Linked DNA regions of Pseudoduganella dura. The protein of the gene in region 1 interacts with the protein of each later gene in a pairwise test. Links are inferred from orthologs where the notes say so. Each region holds a gene or a part of one and is shown on either strand. Other genes may lie near its edges.

Region 1 (5,551 bases):
GAACGGCCGCCGCGGTTCGCTGTCCGGCTGCCTGACGATCAAGGGCATCCAGGGCCATATCGCCTACCCGCAGCTGGCGAAGAACCCGATCCACGTGGCCGCGCCGGCGCTGGCGGACCTGGTGGCCGAAGTATGGGACGAAGGCAACGAGTATTACCTCCCCACGTCGTGGCAGATGTCGAACGTGAAGGCCGGCACCGGCGCCAACAACGTGATCCCGGGCGAGATGGTCATCGACTTCAATTTCCGCTTCTCGACCGCCAGCACGGCGGAGGGACTGCAGGAACGCGTGCACGCGATCCTCGACCGGCACGGCCTGGACTACGACCTGAAATGGACACTGTCCGGCCACCCGTTCCTGACCCCGCGCGGCACGCTGTCGGCGGCGCTGTGCGACGCGATCAAGTCCGAGACCGGGATCCAGACCGAGCTGTCGACCACCGGCGGCACGTCCGACGGCCGCTTCATCGCCCGGATCTGCCCGCAGGTGATCGAATTCGGCCCGCCGAACGGCAGCATCCACAAGATCGACGAGCACGTGGAAGTGCGCTTCATCGATCCGCTGAAAAACATCTATCGACGCACGCTCGAGAATCTTCTCGCCCGAGATCTCTCGTAACCCTTCGCGCGTCAACTATCGAAAGCACACCATGACCATCTTCTCCACGCCGCGCGACCTGCTGCGCTACGCGACCACCCGTTTCAATACCGAACAGCTGTTCTTCGGCCACGGCAGCGCCGAGGCGTTCGACGAGGCGGCCTACCTGATCCTGCACACGCTGAAACTGCCGCTGGACAAGCTCGATCCGTTCCTCGATGCCCGCCTGCTGCCCGAGGAAGTGCAGCGTGTGCTGGCAGTGATCGAGCGCCGCGCCGCCGAGCGCATCCCGGCCGCCTACATCACCAATGAAGCATGGCTGGGGAGCTACCGGTTCTACGTGGACGAGCGCACGATCGTGCCCCGTTCGTATATCGCCGAACTGATTCCCGACTATTTCGCGCCATGGGTCAACAACCCGGAAGGCATCGCCAACGTGCTGGAACTGTGCACCGGCTCCGGCTGCCTGGCGATCATGATGGCCGATGCGTTCCCCGATGCCGCGGTCGACGCCGTCGACATCTCGCCGGATGCGCTGGAAGTGGCGCGCCGCAACGTCGACACCTACAAGCTGCAGGACCGCGTGAACCTGATCCAGTCGGACCTGTACGCCAACGTGCCGGCAAAAAAATACGACCTGATCGTCACCAACCCGCCGTACGTGAATTCCGGATCGATGGCGCAGCTGCCGAAGGAATACCGCCACGAGCCACAGATCGCGCTCGACGGCGGCGCGGACGGCATGGACCTGGTGCGCAGGATCGTGGCCGGTGCCGCCGAGCGGCTGACCGACGAGGGCCTGCTGATCGTGGAGATCGGCAATGAAAAAGAATTCGCGGAAGCGGCATTCGGCCACCTTGGCCTGACGTGGCTGACCACCAGCCAGGGTGACGACATGGTGTTTTTGCTCACCGCCGACCAATTGAAAATCTAAAGCATGATTCGTCTCGAACAAGTAAGCCTGATGCGCGGCGTGAAGCCGCTGCTGGAAAACGTCGACCTGACGCTGAACCCCGGCGACAAGATCGGCCTGATCGGCGCCAACGGCGCCGGCAAGTCCAGCCTGTTCGCGATGCTGCGCAACGAGCTGCATCCCGACCAGGGCAATATCGACTTCCCCGCCAAGTGGCGCATGGCCTACGTGGCGCAGGAAACCCCGCCGCTGCAGCGCAACGCGCTGGACTACGCGATCGACGGCGACGTCAACCTGCGCAAGCTGGAGGAAGAACTGGTGCGGCTCGAATCGATGCCCGATTCCGCCGAGCAGGGGATCGCGCTGGGCAACGCGCACGTTGCGCTGGCCGATGCCGATGCGTACACGGTGCAGTCGCGCGGCGAACAGCTGCTGCTGGGCCTGGGCTTCACGCTGGACCAGATGCAGCAGCCGGTGGCCAGCTTCTCCGGCGGCTGGCGCATGCGCCTGAACCTGGCGCAGGCGCTGATGTGCCCTTCCGACCTGCTGCTGCTCGATGAACCGACCAACCACCTGGACCTGGATGCGATCATCTGGCTCGAGGACTGGCTCAAGCGCTATGCCGGCACGCTGATCATCATCTCGCACGATCGCGATTTCCTCGACGAGATCGTGAACGTGGTGGTGCATATCGACGACCGCAAGCTGAAGCGCTACTCCGGCAATTACTCGAGCTTCGAACGCCAGCGCGCCGCGCAGATGATCCTGATGGCCGGCGCCGCCGAAAAGCAGGCGCGCAAGAAGGCGCACCTGGAATCGTTCATCGACCGCTTCAAGGCCAAGGCTTCGAAGGCCAAGCAGGCGCAGAGCCGCATGAAGGCGCTGGCGAAGATGGAGGAACTGGCGCCGCTGCGCGCCGCCGCCGAATTCTCGTTCGAGTTCCGCGAACCGCTGTCGGCGCCCAATCCGCTGCTCGTGATGGAGGATGTCGATGCCGGCTACCGCGGCGAGGATCCGGAGACGTACGAGGTCAAGGAAAAGAAGATCGTCAACGGCATCAACTTCAGCCTGCAGACAGGCCAGCGCATCGGCCTGCTGGGCGTGAACGGCGCCGGCAAGTCCACGCTGATCAAGACCGTGGCGGGCGAACTGGCACCGCTGGCCGGCACCGCGACGATCGGCAAGGGCCTGATCATCGGCTACTTCGCCCAGCACCAGGTGGAGATGCTGCGCCACGACGAATCGCCGCTGTGGCACCTGCAGAAGATCGCGCCCACGGTGCGCGAGCAGGAACTGCGCAACTTCCTGGGCGGCTTCAACTTCCCGGGCACGATGGTCACCAGCTCCATCGCGCCGTTCTCCGGCGGCGAGAAGGCGCGCCTGGCGCTGGCGCTGATCGTGTGGCAGCGCCCGAACCTGCTGCTGCTCGATGAACCGACCAACCACCTGGACCTGGAAACGCGCGAGGCGCTGACCGAGGCGCTGGCCCAGTTCGAAGGCACGCTGGTGGTGGTATCGCACGACCGGCACCTGCTGCGCGCCACGACCGATGAATTCATCATCGTGGCCAATGGCAAGCTGCAGCCGTTCGACGGCGACCTGGACGACTACAAGGACTGGCTGTTCAAGACCAAGCTGGGCAAGGGCACCGACGTGCTGCCGGCCGCCGGTAAGGAAAACAGGACGTCGTACCCGTCCACGTCGCCGGTGGCGCCGGCCGCGCCCGCCGTCGACAAGCGCGAGCAGAAGCGCGTGGACGCGGAGCAGCGCCAGCGCCTGGCCGCGCAGCGCAAGCCGATCGAGAACAAGGTCAAGCGGCTGGAAGAGCAGATCGCCAAGCGCAACGCGCAGAAGGCCGACGTGGATGCGCAGCTGCAGGACCCGGCGATCTACGAAGCGGCCAACAAACCGAAGCTGAAGACGCTGCTGGCGGACCAGGCCTTCTATACGAAGGACCTGGCGCAGCTGGAAGAGGAATGGCTGGGCTTGCAGGAGCAGCTCGAGGCGATTGCAGTCTGAGCATGGTGAATCGCGGATTCACGGCGCCAGGGCGATGAACACACCGCCCCGCTAACGACAACGCCGCCTTCGGGCGGCGTTGTCGTTAGCAGCGTTCCCTTCAGGCGGCGGCATGCAGGTTGTCGGGTTTGGTGCGGCGGATCGCCATCAGCCTGTCGATATCGACGACGACCAGCCGGCGCCCGCCGCTTTCGGCAAGCCCCAGCAGGTAATCGATATCGTTCGCGACCTGCGCGTCGATATCGGGAATGGGCTTGATGTCGCCGCCGGCCAGGGTAACGATGTCCGTCACGCCGTCGGTCACCATGCCCATCACGCAGGTGGACAGCTTGAGGATGATGACATCGGTGCGCGGATCGTGCTCCGGCGGCCGCGGGCCGAAGGCGATGCGCATGTCGACGATCGGCATGATGATACCGCGCGAGACGGCGACCCCGCTGATGATTTCTCCGTCGGTCGCGAAGCGCTCGAGCGCCTGCAAGGGCCGCAGCTCCTGCACATTGCTGTAATCGAGCGCATATTCGAGCCCGCCCAGGCGGAAAGTCAGGTACTGCCGCGCTTCGTCCCCGCGCGGCGCGCCGGCGTGCTGCTGTGGCGCCACCCGCGGCGCCGCTGATGGAGCGTCCTGCGCTTCTGGCGATTCATTCGGTTGCATGGGTATTCCTTTCGTTCGGTCCCGCGGCAAAGTTGCGCATCGCCCCATGCTAAAGTCGCCTCCCATTGCAGTGTTGAGGGCGCTCAATGTTTCCTGCCGGACCTATGCCGGCACCGCGTCAAGGCGCGGACGACCAGTCCAGCGCGCCGTGCGCCACATCGAGCACCGGCGGATCGTTCCATGAGCCGGCGCGCAGTTTCGCCCTGACTTCTTTCGGTGCGATGTCACAGGGCGCGCCGGCGTCCGGCTGGAACATCATCGTGCGCAGCACCGTGTCGCCGGCCAGCATTTTCACCTTGCAAGTCGCCGCGGCGGCGATGTCGTCGCGGCGCCGGCATGCCTGTTCCTGCTGTTCCCGTGCCTGCGCGAGCTGCGCCTGCACCGCGTTGTTGGCCTGCGACACTTCGGCGATGTCTTTCAGTGCCGGCCCCACCTGCGCCGCCAGTTTCTGGAGCTGCGCGAGCTGCGCCGCGGTCAGCGTGACTTCCCGGGCGCGCATGCTGGCGGCCAGCGCCAGGTAGCTGCGCACGTCCGGCCGGCCGGTGATCTCGTCGACCGCCGCCTTGTGCCCCGCCGCCGCGGCCTCCAGCCGCGCCACGCGCGCGGCGAGGCCGGCGATGGCTTCTTCATGGCGCCGGGTATCGGGCACGAGCGCGAACAGCAGCATCTCGCTGCCCTTGCGCGGCCCGGCGGCTTCCAGCGCAATGGTGCGGCCGGCGATCGCGCAGCCGCTGGCGATGCCGATCGTCACCTCCCCGGCCATGATCTCGCAATTGCTTGCCTCCCCGATCGTGACCTTCGCCGCGGTGATCACGCAATTCTGCGCCTGGCGGATCGTTACCTCCCCGCCTTTCGCCTGCAGCACCGCGTTGGCCGCGACGCCGCCGATGTGGATGGCCCCGGCCGCGTTGACGACCGTGCCGCCCATCAGGTTGCGCTTCAGCAGCACCGCGCCGCCGCGCGATGCGACATGGCCGAACACGTCGCCGTGGATCGTGATGTTGCCGCCTTCGACGAATCGGTTTTCCTGCACTTCGCCGAATTCCTCGTATTCGCCGGTGAGCTGCAGGTTGCCGGTGGTGCGCGCGCTGACGCCTTCGCGCCCGACGGCCTTCGGGCCGATCGACACGCGGCCGCCGTTGCGATCGACGTTGATGTAGCCGTCGACCGCGGCGACCACGTAGTCGAACCCGCCGATGTGTTCGATCACGGTGCCCGGGCCGGCCACGTGCGTGAGCTCGATATCCCTGGCCGCCGGCGGCTCGACCGGGAGGCCGGACAGTTCATGGCCGCGCCGGCCCCCGGTGCGCGGTTCCTTGCGCAACAGTCGCGTTTGCGCCTTCGCCTGCGGAAAGCGGTTCTGGAA
Region 2 (4,674 bases), 220 kb from region 1 along the record:
GGTGATGTCCTCGATGATGCCGATGAAGTGGGTGACATGGCCCGCATGGTCGCGCACCGGCGTCACCGTCAGGTGGTTCCAGAACAGCTCGCCGTTCTTGCGCTGGTTGCGGAACACCACCGTGACGGCACGCTGCGACGCGATCGCGCTGGCCAGGTGGGCCCGCTGTTCGGAGTCCATGCCGTTCGACGCCATGAAACGCGAGTCGCGATTGAGGGCTTCCTCGGCCGTGTAGCCGCTGATGCGCTCGAATGCGGGGTTCACGTACTCGATCGGGTTGTCGTGCCCTTCGTGGCGGGTGATGACGATGCCGTTGCTGGCCGCGGTGAGCGCGCGACCGAACAGTTCGAGCTTGTCGCGCTGCCGGTAATGCAGGGTGAGATCGATGCCCATGCCGAACACGCAGCGCCCGTTGCCGGCGATCGCCATCTGCGATCCGGCGAACAGGAAGGGCGTGGTGCCGCCATTGCCGTTGCGCAGCCGGGCCTCGAGCTGGATGCGTTCATCGGTTTCGAACACATTGCAAAAGCCCTGCATCACCGCCTTGCGGTCTTCCGGTTCGAACAGCTCGAGCATGTGCACGGTGCGCAGGCGTTCAGGCGACAGTCCCGTCGCCTGCTCCAGCTGCCGGTTCCACAAAACGAAATAACCGGACTCGTCCAGGACATAAAAGGCCCCCGCAAGCAGGTCGATGACCTCCCGTAACGGCAATTCGCCGACCAGGGCCGCCGCGCTGTTCACCATGTCACTCCCAAAGATGTAGTTATGTCGAGTGCGGGCATGGCGATAGCGGCTCGTGGCCGGCAGCCAGGCTCTTATTGGATCGAGTTCATTAATGCATGTGACAAGTGTGGACGAAAATACAAACACGTGACGCGCGGTTGCAATCGACTGTTGAGCGCCGGTTTCAATCCTGAGGCCGCTCTTCGTCGAGCAGGGCGGAGATCTCGGCGCGTTCGCGGGCGCTCACGTGGCCGCCGCGCAGGGCGGCCAGCACCAGTGCCTTGCCGGAGCCGGCGAACGCCTTGTGGATCAGGTCTTTCAGCAGGCTGGTCTGCATGGAATCCTGTTCCTGCGCCGGCGCATAGACGTGCGCACGGGCACTTTCATCGCGCGTGACCAGGCCCTTGCCATGCATGACCTGCAGCAGCCGCAATACGTTGGCATAGGTGAGATCGGGACGCGCGCCGACCGCGGCGGCATGCACGCCTTTTGCGGTGGCCGGGCCCAGCTGGTACAGCAGCCGCAGCATTTCCAGTTCGGCGGGGGTGGGTTTCGGTGGCGTGCTCATGGCGGTCATCCTGGAGAAGTCGAAAGTAGAATAAATGATCTAGAATGGAATGTCTACCTGTGCCGGGCCCTTTCGATCGCCTTCCCGTCCGGTGCCCCGCCTGCAAGAAGTAACTGCCCAATTAACTCAATGGTGGTTGTTGCACTTCAATGCAGCGTGCTATGCTTAGTGGCTATTTATGGACGCTCGGTAGCGAATTGTCTTTCGGGCAACCAAAGAGTCCTTCCCCCACAACTTGATGTGCGATCCGCTAACCGGTCAGGCCGTGTCGCGGAAGGTTAGTTAACCCGCCCCATACTCGCGAAGCGCGAAGAAAGGTGAGCAAGAATGATGCAGCAACAGACGTCCAACTCCTACCTGTTTGGTGGGAATGCGCCGTACGTAGAGGAACTCTACGAAGCGTACCTGGAAAACCCCGGTTCCGTGCCCGATAACTGGCGCGCCTATTTCGACGCCATGCAGCACGTGCCTGCCGTCGACGGCTCCAACAAGCCAGACGTCAACCACTCGTCCGTCATCGCCTCGTTTGCCGAGCGCGCCAAGGCCGGCCCGATCCGCACCGTGACCGCCTCGGCCGACGCCGAGATGGGCCGCAAGCGCGTGGCCGCCACCCAGCTGATCGCCGCCTACCGCTACCTGGGTTCGCGCTGGGCCAACCTGGACCCGCTGCAGCGCCAGGAGCGCCCGGCGATCCCGGAACTGGATCCGACCTCGTACGGATTCTCCGATGCGGACATGGATACCGTGTTCAACATCAGCAACACCTACTTCGGCCCGGAAACCGCATCGCTGCGCGACCTGCTGAACTACCTGCGCGAAACGTACACCCGTTCGATCGGCGCGGAGTTCATGTACATTTCCGACCCGGCGGAAAAGCGCTGGCTGCAGGAACGCCTGGAATCGATCCGCTCGACGCCGAACTTCACGGCCGAGAAGAAAAAGCACATCCTGGAACGCCTGACGGCCGCCGAAGGCCTCGAGCGTTACCTGCATACCAAGTACGTGGGCCAGAAGCGCTTCTCGCTGGAAGGCGGCGAAACGTTCATCGCCTCGATGGACGAGATCATCCAGCGCGCCGGTGAAAAAGGCGTGCAGGAAATCGTCATCGGCATGGCCCACCGCGGCCGCCTGAACGTGCTGGTCAACACCCTGGGCAAGGCTCCGAAGGACCTGTTCGAAGAATTCGAAGGCAAGCACGGCGACGACCTGCCTGCCGGCGACGTCAAGTACCACCAGGGCTTCTCGTCCGACATCTCCACCGCGGGCGGCCCCGTCCACCTGTCGCTGGCGTTCAATCCTTCCCACCTCGAGATCGTCAACCCGGTCGTCGAAGGTTCGGTTAAGGCCCGCATGGACCGCCGCGGCGACGTGCACGGCGCGCAGGTGCTGCCGATCCTGGTGCACGGCGATGCCGCGTTCGCCGGCCAGGGCGTCGTGATGGAAACGCTGAACCTGGCGCAGACCCGCGGCTACGGCACGGGCGGCACGGTGCACATCGTGATCAACAACCAGATCGGCTTCACCACGTCCGATCCGCGCGATGCGCGTTCGACGATCTACTGCTCCGACGTCGTCAAGATGATCGAGGCGCCGGTGCTGCACGTGAATGCCGACGATCCTGAAGCGGTGGTGCTGGCTTCGCAGATCGCGCTGGACTACCGCGCGCAGTTCCAGAAAGACATCGTCGTCGACATCATCTGCTTCCGCAAGCTGGGTCACAACGAGCAGGACACCCCGGCGCTGACGCAGCCGCTGATGTACAAGAAGATCGCGCAACACCCGGGCACCCGCCGCCTGTACGCCGACAAGCTGGCGGCACAGGGCGTGATCCCGGCCGATGGCGGCGACACGATGGTGGCCGCCTACCGCGATGCGATGGACGCCGGCAAGCACACCGTGGACCCGGTGATCTCGAACTTCAAGAACAAGTTCGCCGTCGACTGGCTGCCGTTCCTGAACCGCAAGTGGACCGACGCGGCCGATACCGCCGTGCCGCTGACGGAACTGAAGCGCCTGTCCACCCGCCTGACCACCGTGCCCGAAGGCTTCAAGGTGCACTCGCTGGTCGAGAAGGTGCTGGGCGACCGCGCCAACATGGGCAAGGGCGAGCAGAACCTGGACTGGGGCATGGGCGAACACCTAGCCTACGCGTCGCTGGTGTCGTCCGGCTATGCCGTGCGCCTGACCGGCCAGGACGCCGGCCGTGGCACGTTCACGCACCGCCACGCCGTGCTGCACGACCAGAACCGCGAACGCTGGGATGCCGGCACCTACGTGCCGCTGCAGAACATCTCCGAGAACCAGGCGCCGTTCACCGTGATCGACTCCGTGCTGTCGGAAGAAGCGGTGCTGGGCTTCGAATACGGTTACTCGACCGCCGAGCCGAACACGCTGACGATCTGGGAAGCCCAGTTCGGCGACTTCGTCAACGGTGCCCAGGTCGTGATCGACCAGTTCATCAGCTCCGGCGAAGTGAAATGGGGCCGCGCTTCCGGCCTGGTGATGCTGCTGCCGCACGGTTACGAAGGCCAGGGTCCGGAGCACTCCTCCGCCCGTCCTGAACGCTTCCTGCAGCTGTGCGCCGAGAACAACATGCAGGTGGCGCAGCCGACGACGGCCGCGCAGATCTTCCACCTGCTGCGCCGCCAGATGGTGCGCCAGTTCCGCAAGCCGCTGGTCGTGATGACCCCGAAATCGCTGCTGCGCAACAAGGATGCCGGTTCGCCGCTGTCCGACCTGGCGAAAGGTGCGTTCCAGACCGTGATCGGCGAAGTGGACGACAAGATCGATGCGAAGAAGGTCAAGCGCGTGATCGCCTGCTCCGGCAAGGTGTATTACGACCTCGCCAATGCCCGCAAGACCCGCGGCCAGACCGATACGGCGATCATCCGTGTCGAACAGCTGTACCCGTTCCCGCACAAGGCCTTCGCCGCCGAACTGAAGAAGTTCCCGGCACTGACCGAAGTAGTGTGGGCGCAGGACGAGCCGCAGAACCAGGGTCCATGGTTCCAGATCCAGCACAACATCTTCGAGTCGATGGATGCGGGCCAGCGCCTGGCGTATGCCGGCCGTCCCGCTTCCGCGTCGCCGGCTGTCGGCTACTACGACAAGCATTACGCCCAGCAGAAAGAACTGCTGGAGACGGCGTTCTCGAAGCTCAAGGGCTTCATCCTGACCAAGTAAAACACGGCAAGTCGCGCGGTTCCGGCGGGTCTTCGCGACCCTGCCGCGCGACGGCTACGCATAATCGAATTCACGGAGTAATACATGGCACAAATCGAAGTCAAAGTTCCACAACTGTCGGAATCCGTCGCCGAAGCGACCCTGCTGGCCTGGCACAAGCGGCTGGGCGACACCGTCGCGCGCGATGAAAACCTGATCGA

What was found. The genes of interacting proteins can lie anywhere in the genome.
Region 2: the proteins of GJV26_RS22355 (region 1) and GJV26_RS21360 interact in binary tests that used the Escherichia coli proteins (3 or more experiments, as listed by UniProt). The link is inferred for Pseudoduganella dura from one-to-one orthologs.

What each region holds. Positions count from the first base shown.
Region 1 is NZ_WNWM01000002.1:5,101,314-5,106,864, reverse strand. What follows is about bases 1,061-4,032. They hold GJV26_RS22355 (ATP-binding cassette domain-containing protein), read left to right. Parts: upstream 1,061-1,535; coding sequence 1,536-3,530; downstream 3,531-4,032. Other genes in these bases: GJV26_RS22350 (chemotaxis protein CheW), read right to left, coding at 3,631-4,032; prmB (50S ribosomal protein L3 N(5)-glutamine methyltransferase), read left to right, coding at 1,061-1,532. Outside these bases: dapE (succinyl-diaminopimelate desuccinylase), read left to right, coding at 1-619; more of prmB, read left to right, coding at 651-1,060; more of GJV26_RS22350, read right to left, coding at 4,033-4,185; GJV26_RS22345 (flagellar assembly protein A), read right to left, coding at 4,304-5,551. UniProt on the Escherichia coli protein: Genetic data indicate it may be involved in ribosome assembly or function.
Region 2 is NZ_WNWM01000002.1:4,876,667-4,881,340, forward strand. The notes cover bases 1,290-4,674. They hold GJV26_RS21360 (2-oxoglutarate dehydrogenase E1 component), read left to right. Parts: upstream 1,290-1,618; coding sequence 1,619-4,474; downstream 4,475-4,674. Other genes in these bases: GJV26_RS21355 (BlaI/MecI/CopY family transcriptional regulator), read right to left, coding at 1,290-1,300; odhB (2-oxoglutarate dehydrogenase complex dihydrolipoyllysine-residue succinyltransferase), read left to right, coding at 4,559-4,674. Also shown: GJV26_RS21350 (putative bifunctional diguanylate cyclase/phosphodiesterase), read right to left, coding at 1-744; more of GJV26_RS21355, read right to left, coding at 908-1,289. UniProt on the Escherichia coli protein: E1 component of the 2-oxoglutarate dehydrogenase (OGDH) complex which catalyzes the decarboxylation of 2-oxoglutarate, the first step in the conversion of 2-oxoglutarate to succinyl-CoA and CO(2).